Regions from separate parts of the Stenotrophomonas sp. GW821-FHT02D01 genome, predicted to be linked through region 3. Evidence: predicted binding sites of a transcription regulator. Region 3 holds the regulator's gene; each other region holds the start of a gene.
The links. The regulator FliA, encoded in region 3, starts transcription of late flagellar genes. The targets are predictions, from matches to a motif close to TAAAGTTTNNCNNNCNNNGGCCGATAA.
Positions count from the first base shown of each region.

Region 1 (4,209 bases), on a different contig from region 3:
GCTGTTGGGGGATCGGTACAACCGTCAGTTGCATCCAGACGAAATAAATTTCTTGGTGGGAAAGGCTGAAGAGTTTGCAGATCAGTTGTACGGGTGTGGGTCGACCTGCACTCCTGACCAGATCAAGCAGGCACGAGGCCGTTTGCTACGTGAAGCATACGCGCGGGTTGATGAGATCTATGGCAAGTACGACTCTGACGCTGCTGCATCTCACTTCATTGGAGCCAATCCGATGACATTCATTGGGCCTGATGGCCAGCAGCGTGAGGGATTCATAGAGCTGGACGACAACAGGCGTCGCGACCACAGCCTGTACAAGGATCTGCTTGGAACTCGAAGAAGGGAAATTGATTTCCTCTCTGAAGCGCTCATGGATGGGGGCAAGACAGAAGCGGACGTACGCTTGGATTACAATCGCCAATTCGCCGAGTTGGCAACGGGTGCGCGCGGACGAGATGGAATTACCATTCTTGAGACCTTCAGTGGGGATATTGGCGCGATTGGGAGCTTCATTAAGAACCTGTTGAAGGGGGATGGTGAGTCTGCGAGCCTCGCGGCAATTCCTCTGTTAGTTGCGACCAAGGTTCCGGGTGGCAAGGTTGTGGCAGAGGTCGCGGAATCAATTGCTTCGCAGGCTATCAAGAACTCAGCATCCGCTGTTGCACATGTGGGGGGGACCGTCAGTGCAGGCCAAATTCGGATAGTCCTCGGCTCCGCCCAAGCCCCCTACAAGGGCAGCACTGTGATTGGTCATGCCTTGTCGAAGCATGCCGGCAGAAACCCTGAAGTATGGGGGAAAATGACCGGTTCGATGAAGTCGTGGAACGAACAAGCAATGAGGCATCTTCGTGAAGTGGCGAGGGCGCCAGGAGAGTTCAAACCTGTAACCAATAAGGATGGAATCACCTTCTTGGAGAAGAAGCTTCCTGATGGACGGGGTGTTAGATTGAATATGGACGGAAGGTTCAAGGGGTTTATCGATGAGTGACGCGTACGAAGTGGTGATGGAAGGAGTACCTCTTGACGGGGTTCTGGCCGTGTTGGCGAGAATTTGGCGGTCCTCGGATTCGGTTTCAGTTCCGGAAGTTGATGGCATGCCCGTTGATGTCGAAATGTGGATTGACGCCGGCCCTGGCTCTGCTTGCGCAGATGGCGATTCATGCCTCGTGCAAACACTGCAAGGATTCAATGTTGGCAATGTGCATCTGCCATTTTTGTTGCTTCGAGTGCTTAGATATGATGGTCTGATGGATGTTGAGGTTTCATTCGACGCGGATCGCGCGGAGGTTTTGGCTGCGATGGATGAGCTGCAGAAATTGTTCTTGTACATAAAAGGCGTGGTTGGTGCGAGGACCGTTATTGGAGGCATGGAGCCTGCAAAGGATGAAGAAACACGGTTTTTCACCGATGAGTTTCCTGGCCCAATGGCGTCCTAAGGTTGGGGCACTTCTTAGTGGCTTGTTCGGTGCCGCAGGCAGCTACCAAGGGTCGGTCTGCAGTGATTTCCACAAGTCAACAGGGCATCAGGTAGGCCGACTTTACCGTTGAGGAAAAGTGGCGTTTTTTCTCGAGGCGGGCTGTCGTTGGGCTGGAAATAATTCTAACGATTACCTGCCAACAGCGCGGGCGGGTCGGTGCATGTGGAAGAATGTTTGAGCCGATTCACATTTATGAGGGTTTCAGCGTAAAGTATCCTTAAAGTTTCCCCATCCCGTGCCGCCACCGATATAGGGCCACGATCAAGGGAATTGAGATGCTCGCCTTACGCAACCTCCGTGTGGGATCCCGGCTTTCCGCCGGCTTCGGTCTGCTGTTGCTGTTCATCCTGGCCATCGTCGGCCTGGTGCTGTACGGAAACCATCTGAAGTCCGCCCAGTTCGAGAAAGTGGTGGGCGTGAACATGGTCAAGATGCGGTTGTTGAACGACATGCTCGATACCAACAACGCGGTGCTGATGCATCGTCGCCTGATGGTGATCAAGCGCGGTGAGGAGTTCGACAAGGATTACCAGCTGGCGCAGGAACTGAGCCATACCTACGATGGCATCTGGGACAAGTACGTCAAGATTCCCCGTGATGCCACCGGCGATACGCTGGTGGCGCAGATCGCGGCGGCACGCAAGGCGACCGACGTCTCCACCCAGCAATTGCACGAGCGGATGAAGGCGGGCGACTACGATGGTGCGGCCACCGAATTGCTGGCCGAGCACGGTCTGGCCACGGCCTGGAATGAAGCGATCTCCAGCCTGCTGCGGCACCAGGAAGCCCTGACCGAACGCAGCCGTGAGGAGTACCGCGCCACGGAAGCGTGGACGGGAACACTGTCCATTGCGTTCGGTGTGCTCAGCCTGATCCTCGGTGCACTGGCTGCGTGGGCGATCACCCGCAGCCTGACCCGCCCCTTGGCGGGTGCGGTGAAGCTGGCCGATGGCATCGCCAACGGTCGCCTGGACAACGTCATCGATGCTTCGGGCAACGACGAGGTGACCCAGTTGCTGAAATCCATGCAGCGTATGCAGGGGCAGCTGCAGGCCGTGATGACGGCGCAGGGCGAGATGGCGCGGCAGCATGATGACGGCAGCCTGAGCTACCGCATGGACGAGAGCACCTTCCCCGGTGACTACGGGCGGATGGTGCATGACACCAACGCGCTGGTGGGTTCGCACGTGCAGGTACAGAACCGCCTGATCGAGGTGATGAAGCACTACGCGCGCGGTGACCTGTCGGTGGACATGGATCGCCTGCCGGGCGAAAAAGCGGCGATCACTCAGGCCATGGACGAGACCAAATCGAGTCTGTCGGCCATCAACGGCGAGATCCGCCGCTTGGCGACGGCCGCCGCCGCAGGCGACTTCAGCCTGCGTGGCGACGAAACGCGCTTCGAGCACGATTTCGGCGAGATGGTGACCGGCCTGAACCGGTTGATGCAGACCACCGATGAGAACCTGGTGCAGGTGTCGAGCCTGCTGCAGGCGATCTCGCGCGGAGACCTGACCGTACGCATGCAGGGCGAATTCCACGGTGTGTTCGCCCGCATGCGCGACGACTGCAACGCCACCGTCGAGCAGTTGACCCAGATTGTCGGCCGCATCCAGGCCAGTGCATCCAGCATCAATCTGGCAGCGGGGGAAATCGCCTCGGGCAATACCGATCTGTCGCGCCGTACCGAGCAGCAGGCGGCCAATCTGGAAGAAACGGCGGCGTCGATGGAGGAACTGACCTCCACGGTGAAGCAGAACGCCGAACACGCGCGTCAGGCGAACCAGTTGGCAATCGGTGCACATGGGGTGGCGTCGCAGGGTGGGGAAGTGGTCGGCCAGGTGGTGACCACCATGACGGCCATCGAAGCGTCGTCGAAGAAGATCGCCGAGATCATCAGCGTGATCGATGGCATTGCCTTCCAGACCAATATCCTGGCGCTCAACGCTGCGGTGGAAGCTGCGCGCGCGGGCGAGCAAGGCAGGGGCTTTGCCGTGGTGGCCAGCGAGGTGCGGACGCTGGCGCAGCGCTCTGCGGGCGCCGCCAAGGAGATCAAGGGCCTGATCGAAGAGTCGGTGGGCAAGGTATCCGACGGCTCGGCGCTGGTGCGTCAGGCGGGCACCACGATGGGCGAGATCGTTGCATCGGTGCAGCGGGTGACAGACATCATGGCCGAGATTTCCGCCGCGTCGCAGGAGCAGAGTTCCGGCATCGAGCAGGTCAACCAGACTGTGATGCAGATGGATGAAACCACCCAGCAGAATGCTGCGCTGGTGGAAGAGGCCAGCGCTGCTGCACGTTCGATGGAGGAGCAGGCTAACCTGCTGGCCGAAGCGGTGTCGGTGTTCCGCACCGGGGCTTCGGTGGCGGCGGCAGCGGTCCGGCCGATGCTGGCCGCGGTCGCCGCAAGCGTGCCGCCGGTGCGTCGCGTGACCGGCGTGCCGCCGCGCATCGCCCCGTCGCTTGCTGCCAACACGGGTGGGTGGGAAGAGTTCTAAGCCGGGTGGGAGACGGCGCCCATCGCGATGCTGGTCGCGATGGGCGCATTTTTGTTTCCTGAACCGATGATGGCCATTGAGCGCTTGGAGACGTGGATTTCACCTGCAGTTGCCACGTGCAGGCAGACACTTGCCCCATACCGGAGCACAGGAGATGGCCATGAAGAGCTCGACCCGATTGATGGTGCTGGGCACCCTGCTGGCGGCCTCGTCCGTTGCTGGCGCACAGAATT
Region 1 is NZ_JBWKVP010000001.1:750,033-754,241, forward strand. Features, by position in the region: gene AC07UW_RS03460 (hemagglutinin repeat-containing protein) at 1-988, shown strand, start outside; gene AC07UW_RS03465 (Cdi1I family immunity protein) at 981-1,436, shown strand; gene AC07UW_RS03470 (methyl-accepting chemotaxis protein) at 1,754-3,976, shown strand; gene AC07UW_RS03475 (glycine zipper 2TM domain-containing protein) at 4,131-4,209, shown strand, end outside.
Region 1: the regulator FliA is predicted to act here: its motif matches at 1,697-1,723, upstream of AC07UW_RS03470 (methyl-accepting chemotaxis protein).

Region 2 (4,209 bases), on a different contig from region 3:
GGGTGATCGGCGACTGTGCGATCTGCCGGCGCAGGCTTTCGGCGATCACCTCCGCCTGCGACTCGCTTGCCGCCACCAGCACCACCACGAACTCCTCGCCGCCGTAGCGGAACAGGTAGTCGCTGCCTCGGGTCTGCTGGCCGAGCAGGGCTGCGACGTGCTGCAGCGCGCGGTCGCCGGCGTCATGACCGTGGCCATCGTTGATCGCCTTGAAATGGTCCAGGTCCAGCAGCAACAACGAGAACGGCGTGTGGTTGCGCGTGGACAACTCGATCTCACGGCGCAGCACGGTCGGCAGGAAGCGCCGGTTGAGCAGGTTGGTCAACGCATCGCTGCCCGCATCCAGTTCACCGATGCGTTCGAACAGCAGGGTCATCAGGTTGCGGATGGTGGCCAGGTCTTCGCGGATCATCGGCAGGGCGGTCAGCCGCCGTGCCGGATCTTCATCGGTGGCGCGCTGCAGGCGGCTGTCGATGCGTGCCATCAGCTGGCCCACCTGCTGCGTCTCGCTGCTTTCGCCGAAGCTGGGAATGCCCTTGTGGGTGAACCACAGGCCGAATTCCGAGCTCGCCAGGCTGGCGTTGTCGGCACCGGTCGCATGGCCGGCGAGGGTGTACAGCAGGCTGTTTTCCCAATCCAGCAGCAGGGCGCGCTGGCGCTCGCGCTCGGTGCTGACGTTCTGCACCAGCGAGAACAGCCGGTACGCCGCATCGGTGCGCGAAGAGCGCTCACGGGCGTGCGTATAGGCCAGCGTCATGCCTTCCATGGCGATGTCCATGATCGCGCTGAGGCAATCGATGGCGGCGAAGGCGGTGTCGTTGTCAGCGGCATCGGCGCGCAGGCGGATGAACAGCTCGTGCTTGAGTACGCGCGCACCGCGGGCCACCAGGTCCACCGGAATACCGACCCGTGCGTGCACATCGCCGATCACCCGTTGTGCGGCGACGGTAGCGGCAATGCCATCCGCATCGGTGGTCAGCAGCTGGGCCAGCCAACGCTGCATCGCCGGTTGCAGGCGCTGCTTGACCTGTTCGTGGGACAGGAAGCGGCGCGCACGCGTGTCCTGCAGCAGCACTTCGTAGAAGCGCTGCGCCAGCGTCGGCGGTGCATCGGCGGCCACGGCATGCAGCAGCGCGGCGGCGGCGGGGCCGGCCAGCAGCAGACACTGCTGCCAGGCCTGGGCCAGCGGTTGGCTGGCTTCGTCCAGTTGGGGTGTATCCACGTCGATCTCTAACGGCGCACAACAGACCACGGTATCGGCCGCGGCTGTCGACGGTTGATGGCAGGGAAGCCGGCCAGTTTAAGCGCCATGCAGGCCGAAAAACGCGGGTGAAGCACATGCCGGCCGATGCCGCAATGCGTTGACGCATTTGAGAATCACTCGCATTTGTGAAAAAATGACGGCAGGAACCGGCATGCGGGCATCCCGCAGTGATCGTTCCGCCTCCCCCGTCGCCGCCTCGTGCCCTATGCCAGAGGCTTCCGTTGCCCTGCCAGAAGGTTCAGAACATGCCTGCAAACACTCTTTCACCGCGCCCGCTGGCGCTTGCCGTGGCTGCGCTGCTGGCCACCGCTGCCGTCACCGCCCATGCGGAAACCGATGCCACCGATATCGACACCGTGCATGTCACTGCCTCGCAGATCGCGCGGCAGGCGCTGGGCACCTCCACCATCACCGCCGAGGACATCGCCAAGCGGCCGCCGGTCAACGACATCGCCGAACTGCTGCGGACGATGCCCGGCGTCAATCTGACCGGCAACAGTGCTTCGGGCCAGTACGGCAACAACCGGCAGATCGATCTGCGCGGCATGGGGCCGGAAAACACCCTGATCCTGATCGACGGCAAGCGCGTGGGTGCACGCGACGCGGTGCGCATGGGCCGCAGTGGCGAGCGCAACACGCGCGGCGATACCAACTGGGTGCCGGCGGAAATGATCGAACGCATCGAAGTGCTGCGCGGCCCGGCAGCGGCACGCTATGGCTCGGGTGCCTCCGGTGGCGTGGTCAACATCATCACCAAGCGCCCGACCGGCGACCTGACCGGTGCGGTTGACCTGTACGGCCTGGTGCCCGAACACAGTGCCGAGGGCGGCAGCGAGCGCCTCGGCCTGCAGCTGAGCGGGCCGATGACCGACACGCTGTCGTTCCGGTTGTACGGCAACCTCAACAAGACCGATGCCGATTCGCTGGATCTCAACCGCGACTTCGCCACTGGTGCCAATGCGGTACCGCCGGCGGGGCGCGAAGGCGTCAAGAACCGCGACGTCAACGCGCTGCTGCGTTGGGACGTGACCGCCAACCAGGTGGTCGAGTTCGAGGCCGGTACCAGCCGCCAGGGCAACATCTATGCTGGCGATCGTGCGGTCAGTACCACTGGTACCTCCACCGGCGTCGACCTGGCCGCGCTGGCCGAGCAGCAGGCCGAGACCAACCGCATGTACCGCACCACCGGCGCGATCACCCATCGCGGACGCTGGGGCGATGTCAGCTCGCGGCTGACGGCAGCGGTGGAAGGGGTCAACAATTCGCGCATCAACGAAGGCCTGGCCGGCGGCCCGGAAGGCAGCTTCAATGGCGCCGACTGGTCGACCTCGCGCCTGCGCAACTACCAGTTGGACGGCGAGGTCAGCTTCCCGACCAGCCTCGGCGGCGCGGAGAACGTGTGGACGCTGGGCTTCGAGTACCTCGACAGCCGGCTGACCGATCCCTATTCGATGAGCCAGTCCAGCAGCAGCGGTGGCGGCATTCCGGGCCTTTCGGCCGATCGTGCACGCGGCAAGTCCGATGCACAGACCACCGCCGTCTACGTGGAAGACAACATCTACCTCGGTGAGCGCTGGATCGTGACCCCGGGCCTGCGTTTCGACCATCACAGCCAGTTCGGCAACAACACCAGTCCGAGCCTCAACGCGCAGTTCCGGCTCAACAGTGACTGGGTGGTCAAGGGCGGCATCGCACGCGCGTTCAAGGCGCCGAACCTGTACCAGTCCAACCCGGACTATCTGTATTACACCCGTGGCAACGGCTGCCCGAACGCGTTGCCGAGCCTGGGCGCCGGCTGCTACATGCAGGGCAATGCGGATCTCAAGGCAGAGACCAGCCTGAACAAGGAACTGGGCGTGGAGTGGGCACCGCAGAGCGGCTGGCAGGCCTCGTTGACCTATTTCCACAATGACTACAAGGACAAGATCCAGGCCGGTTACACCCAGATCGGCCTGACGGCCGACCGCAAGGGCCGCATCTTCCGCTGGGAGAACGCACCCAAGGCCATCGTGCAGGGGCTCGAGGGCAACCTGGTGATCCCGCTGCTGGGCGAGCAGGGCGACCGCCTGAAGTGGAGCAACAACTTCACCTACATGGTGGAGAACGAGAACAAGAGCACCGGCCAGCCGCTGTCGGTGATTCCCAAGTACACCGTCAACACCATGCTGGACTGGCAGGCCACCGAGCAGCTGTCGCTGCTGCTGACCGGCACCTTCTACGGCAAGCAGGAACCGGCCACGGCCAACATCAACAACGATCCGCGCTGCACCGCCAACTGCGATGCGTCCACCGTGCTGCAGACCCGCGGCGCGTACAACGTCTGGGGCGTGAGCGCGCGCTACAAGGTGACCGACACGGTCAGCGTGGGCTTCGGCGTCAACAACCTGGCCGACAAGCGCCTGTTCCGCGAGGCCAACAGCAGTGACGCCGGTGCGGCGACCTACAACGAACCCGGCCGGGCGTACTGGGCCAGCCTGCGTTTCGGCTTCTGATCATCAGGCGGTGTTGCCGGCCGTTGGCCGGCACCCTCCCGCTTCGCGCCAGCCGTGCATGCCTGCAATGTTATAAACACCGTGATAGTTTCCCGACACCCGCCGGCGTAGCCTGACTCCCATCGCTAAGGAGCTGTTGCCATGGGTCACGACCACGATCACCTGCCATCCGAGATCCGCCACGAGAAACCCTTGTGGTGGGCGCTCGGCCTGACCTCCACCTTCCTTGTCGTGGAGGTGGTCGGTGCATTCTGGACCAACAGTCTGGCACTGCTGTCCGATGCCGCGCACATGGCTACCGACACCCTGGCACTGATGATCGCGCTGGTGGCCGTGCGGCTGAGCCGGCGCCCGCCGGACGCGCGCCGCACCTACGGTTATGCACGTCTTGAAGCACTGGGCGCGATGATCAACGGCGCAATGCTGTTCGTGGTTGCCGGCTACATCCTGTGG
Region 2 is NZ_JBWKVP010000001.1:776,571-780,779, forward strand. Features, by position in the region: gene AC07UW_RS03595 (GGDEF domain-containing protein) at 1-1,222, opposite strand, end outside; gene AC07UW_RS03600 (TonB-dependent siderophore receptor) at 1,510-3,756, shown strand; gene AC07UW_RS03605 (cation diffusion facilitator family transporter) at 3,898-4,209, shown strand, end outside.
Region 2: the regulator FliA is predicted to act here: its motif matches at 1,254-1,280, upstream of AC07UW_RS03595 (GGDEF domain-containing protein).

Region 3 (4,209 bases):
GACGAGTACGGCTTCGACGCCGGCATCGCCCGCGACGTGGCCATGCAGATCCCGCTGGAAACCGAAGCGCATCGCGGCCGCGGCCTGATGCTGGGGCTGATCTCGCGCAAGCTGCCGATCGCCCCGGTCGATCCGATGGAGGAAGGCGGCGTGATCGCCCTGGTCGGCCCGACCGGCGCCGGCAAGACCACCACCATCGCCAAGCTGGCCTCGCGCTTCGCCGAAGCCCATGCCGCCCGCGACGTCGCCCTGGTCACCACCGATACGATGCGCATCGGTGCCCGCGAACAGCTGTACGGCTACGGCCGCCAGCTCGGCATCGCCGTGCACGAGGCCAACAGCGGCACCGACCTGGACCAGCTGCTGGAACGCCTGAAGGACTACAAGCTGGTGCTGATCGACACCGCCGGCCTGGGCCCGCGCGACCGTGCGCTGGCCGCCCAGCTGCAGTGGCTGCGCGCCGCCCGCCAGGTCCGCACCCTGCTGGTACTGCCGGCCAACACCAGCTTCGGCGACATGGACGAGGTGGTCCGCCGCTTCGGCGCGGCCAACCTGCAGGGCCTGGTGCTGAGCAAGCTGGACGAGACCGGCCGCTTCGGCAACGCCCTGTCGGTGGCGGTGGACCACAAGCTGCCGATCACCTGGGTGACCGATGGCCAGGACGTCCCGGACGACCTGCACCGGGCCAGTGCAGCCAATCTTGTACTTCGCCTTGAAGATTTGCGCCGCGCGGCCGATATGCCCTGCAACCCGGAGTTGAACCATGCCGTCGCGTGAGTACGCCAAGCTGACCACCACCTTCCCGCTGACGGCGACCCGCAGCGAGCCGCTCGGCCCTGTGCGCACGATTGCCGTGACCGGCGGCAAGGGCGGCGTCGGCAAGACCAACGTATCGGCCAACCTGGCCGTGGCGCTTGCGGGAATGGGCAAACGCACCCTGTTGCTGGACGCCGACCTGGGCCTGGCCAACATCGACGTGATCCTGGGCCTGAGCCCCACCAACACCCTGGCCGACCTGGTCGCTGGCCGCTGCAGCCTGGATGACGTGATCATCGAAGGCCCGAACGGCGTGCTGGTGGTACCGGCTGCGTCCGGCCGCCGGCACATGGCCGAGCTGGCCCCGGCCGAGCATGTCGGCCTGGTCAACGTGTTCTCCGAACTGGAGCGCGAGCTGGACATCATGGTGGTGGACACCGCCGCCGGCATCACCGATGGCGTGCTGACCTTCTGCCAGGCCGCGCAGGACACCGTGGTGGTGGTCTGTGATGAACCAGCCTCGATCACCGACGCCTATGCGCTGATCAAGGTGCTGTCGCGCGAACGTGGCGTGGACCGCATCCAGGTGGTGGCCAACATGGTGCGCGACCCCAACGAAGGCCGCGTGCTGTACGAGAAGCTGACCCGCGTCTGCGAGAAATTCCTCGCCGATGTCTCGCTGAACTACCTGGGCTGCGTGCCGCAGGACGACTGGCTGCGCCTGTCGGTGCAGCGCCAGCAGCCGGTGGTGAAGGCCTATCCGTCCAGCCCGTCGGCACTGGCGATCACCGAGATCGCCCGCCGCACCGCCCGCTGGCAGGCACCGACCGAGCCGCGCGGCGGCGTCGAGTTCTTCCTCGAACGCATCATCAAGCAGCGCGGGGTGGCCGCATGAAAGGCGCCGCCCAGTACAGAGAGGTCCAGCGCACGGCGGCCAATGAGGTCATCGCCCAGCACTCGGACCTGGTGCGGCGCATCGCCCACCATCTGGCCGCACGCCTGCCGGCCAGCGTTGAGGTGGACGACCTGATCCAGGCCGGCATGATGGGCCTGATCGAAGCCTCGCGCAGCTACGACGCCGACCAGGGTGCCTCGTTCGAGACCTACGCTTCGATCCGCATCCGCGGTTCGATGATCGATGAGATCCGTCGTGGCGACTGGGTACCGCGTTCGGTGCACCGCCGTGCCCGTGACGCTGCGGCCACCATCCGCCGCCTGGAGCAGAGCACCGGCCGTGCCGCCAGTGCCACCGAAGTGGCCGCCGCGATGGAGATGCCGCTGCCCGAGTACCTGCGCCTGATGGAGGACGCCTCGCGCGGCCAGGTACTGAGCCTGGAGTCGCGCATTGAAGACCAGGGCGAGCTGGACACCGTCGCCCAGGGCGGCCCGACCCCGCAGCAGGTGCTGGAGCGCGGTGAATTCGGCCGCGAGCTGGGCAATGCCATCGGCCACCTGCCCGAGCGCGAACAGCTGGTGCTGTCGCTCTACTACGAGCAGGAACTGAACCTGAAAGAGATCGGCGCAGTGCTCGGCGTGAGCGAGTCGCGGGTCTGCCAGATCCACGGCCAGGCGGTCCTGCGCCTGCGTGGCCGACTGAAGATTTTCGAGGCGGCCGACGCCGGCCTCGAGAGCTGATCAACAAAGGAACTCTGCTTTGAACAAGAACATGCGCATCCTGATCGTCGACGACTTCTCGACCATGCGTCGTATCGTCAAGAACCTGCTGGGCGATCTGGGCTTCACCAATACCGCCGAAGCCGAGGACGGGCATGCCGCGCTGTCGCTGCTGCAGAGCCAGCCGTTCGACTTCGTGGTCACCGACTGGAACATGCCGGTGATGACCGGCATCGAACTGCTCAAGGCCATCCGTGCCGATGCCAAGCTGAAGACCCTGCCGGTGCTGATGGTGACTGCCGAAGCCAAGCGCGAGCAGATCATCGAAGCGGCGCAGAACGGCGTGAACGGTTACATCATCAAGCCGTTCACCGCACAGACGCTGGAAGAGAAGCTCGGCAAGATCTTCGAACGCCTGGCGGCCAGCGCTTGATGGATACCACGGTCGACAAGAGCGCCCTCGCCCTGCGCCTGCAGGAAGCCCTGGATGCACTGGAATCCGGCGACGAGGCGGCGTGGCGCCAGCGCATCGACGGCCTGGTCGCGCTGCGCACCCAGCCGATGATGAGCGGCCTTTCGCGGCTGGCCCGCGAGCTGGGCCAGGCGCTGGGCGAACTGCCGACCGTGCCCGATGAAGCCGGCGAGCTGGACGATGCCTGCGCGCGCCTGGACCACGTGGTGGCGATGACCGAACAGGCCACGCACCGCACCCTGGACCTGGCCGAAGAGTGCCGCAGCCTGACCGAACAGCTGCGCGCCGACGGCCTGCAGCCGGGCCAGGACGTGCAGCTCGACCGCATCCGCCACAACCTCACCGAGATCGCCCTGACCCAGAGCTACCAGGACCTGACCGGGCAGATCATCCGTCGCGTGGTGGGCATCGTCCGCCGCGTGCACGAAGGCTTCGGCGCGCTCGGCCTGCCGCCGGAACAGCATCGCACCGATCCGGAACTGGCTGGGCCGGCACTGAAGGGACTGGACCGCCATGCGGTCTCGCAGAACGACGCCGACGACCTGTTGTCGGATCTGGGGCTGTAACCATGGGCGCAGTAGCCGACGACATCACTGCCGATTTCATCATCGAGGCCCAGGAGATCCTGGATCGCCTCGGCGAACAGCTGGTGTCGCTGGAACAGGCACCGCAGGACAATGAACAGCTCAACGCGGTGTTCCGCGGCTACCACACGCTGAAAGGCGGCGCAGGTTTCCTTGGCATCACCGCGATGGTCGAGCTGTGCCACGCCGCCGAGGAAGCACTGGGCGCCGCACGCGCCGGTCAGGCCGTCCTGCAGGCGCATCACTTCGATGCCGCCCAGCAGTCACTGGACTACCTGCAGTCGATGCTTGACGCGGTGTCTTCGGGCACCGAGCCGGGCTTTGCCCCGCCCGAACTGGTCGCCCAGTTCGACGTGCATGGCGGCGGCGCTGCCGCGCCTGCGGCCGCGACGCCGGGTGCGGGTGGTGGCGACCTGATCACCGACGACGAGTTCGAGGCCCTGCTCGACCAGCTGCACGGCGGCAAGGCGCCGACAACCGTGGCGGCGGCAAAGAAGGCCGACGACATGATCAGCGAGGACGAGTTCGAGGCATTGCTCGACCAGCTGCATGGCGGCGCCGCCCCGGGCAGCAACACCACCGCAGCGGCTGTTGCGGTACCGGCACCGCGACCGGCGCCCTCGCCGGCCCCGCCCGCTGCCAAGCCCGCACCCAACAAGCCTGTCGCCGAAGCCGAACACACCGTGCGTGTGGACACCAAGCGCCTGGATGCCATCGTCAACCTGATCGGCGAACTGGTGCTGTCACGAAACCGCTTGAAGACGCTGCGCACACGCCTGCGCG
Region 3 is NZ_JBWKVP010000003.1:429,686-433,894, forward strand. Features, by position in the region: gene flhF (flagellar biosynthesis GTPase FlhF) at 1-777, shown strand, start outside; gene AC07UW_RS09455 (MinD/ParA family ATP-binding protein) at 764-1,651, shown strand; gene AC07UW_RS09460 (RNA polymerase sigma factor FliA) at 1,648-2,391, shown strand; gene cheY (chemotaxis response regulator CheY) at 2,411-2,803, shown strand; gene AC07UW_RS09470 (protein phosphatase CheZ) at 2,803-3,408, shown strand; gene AC07UW_RS09475 (chemotaxis protein CheA) at 3,411-4,209, shown strand, end outside.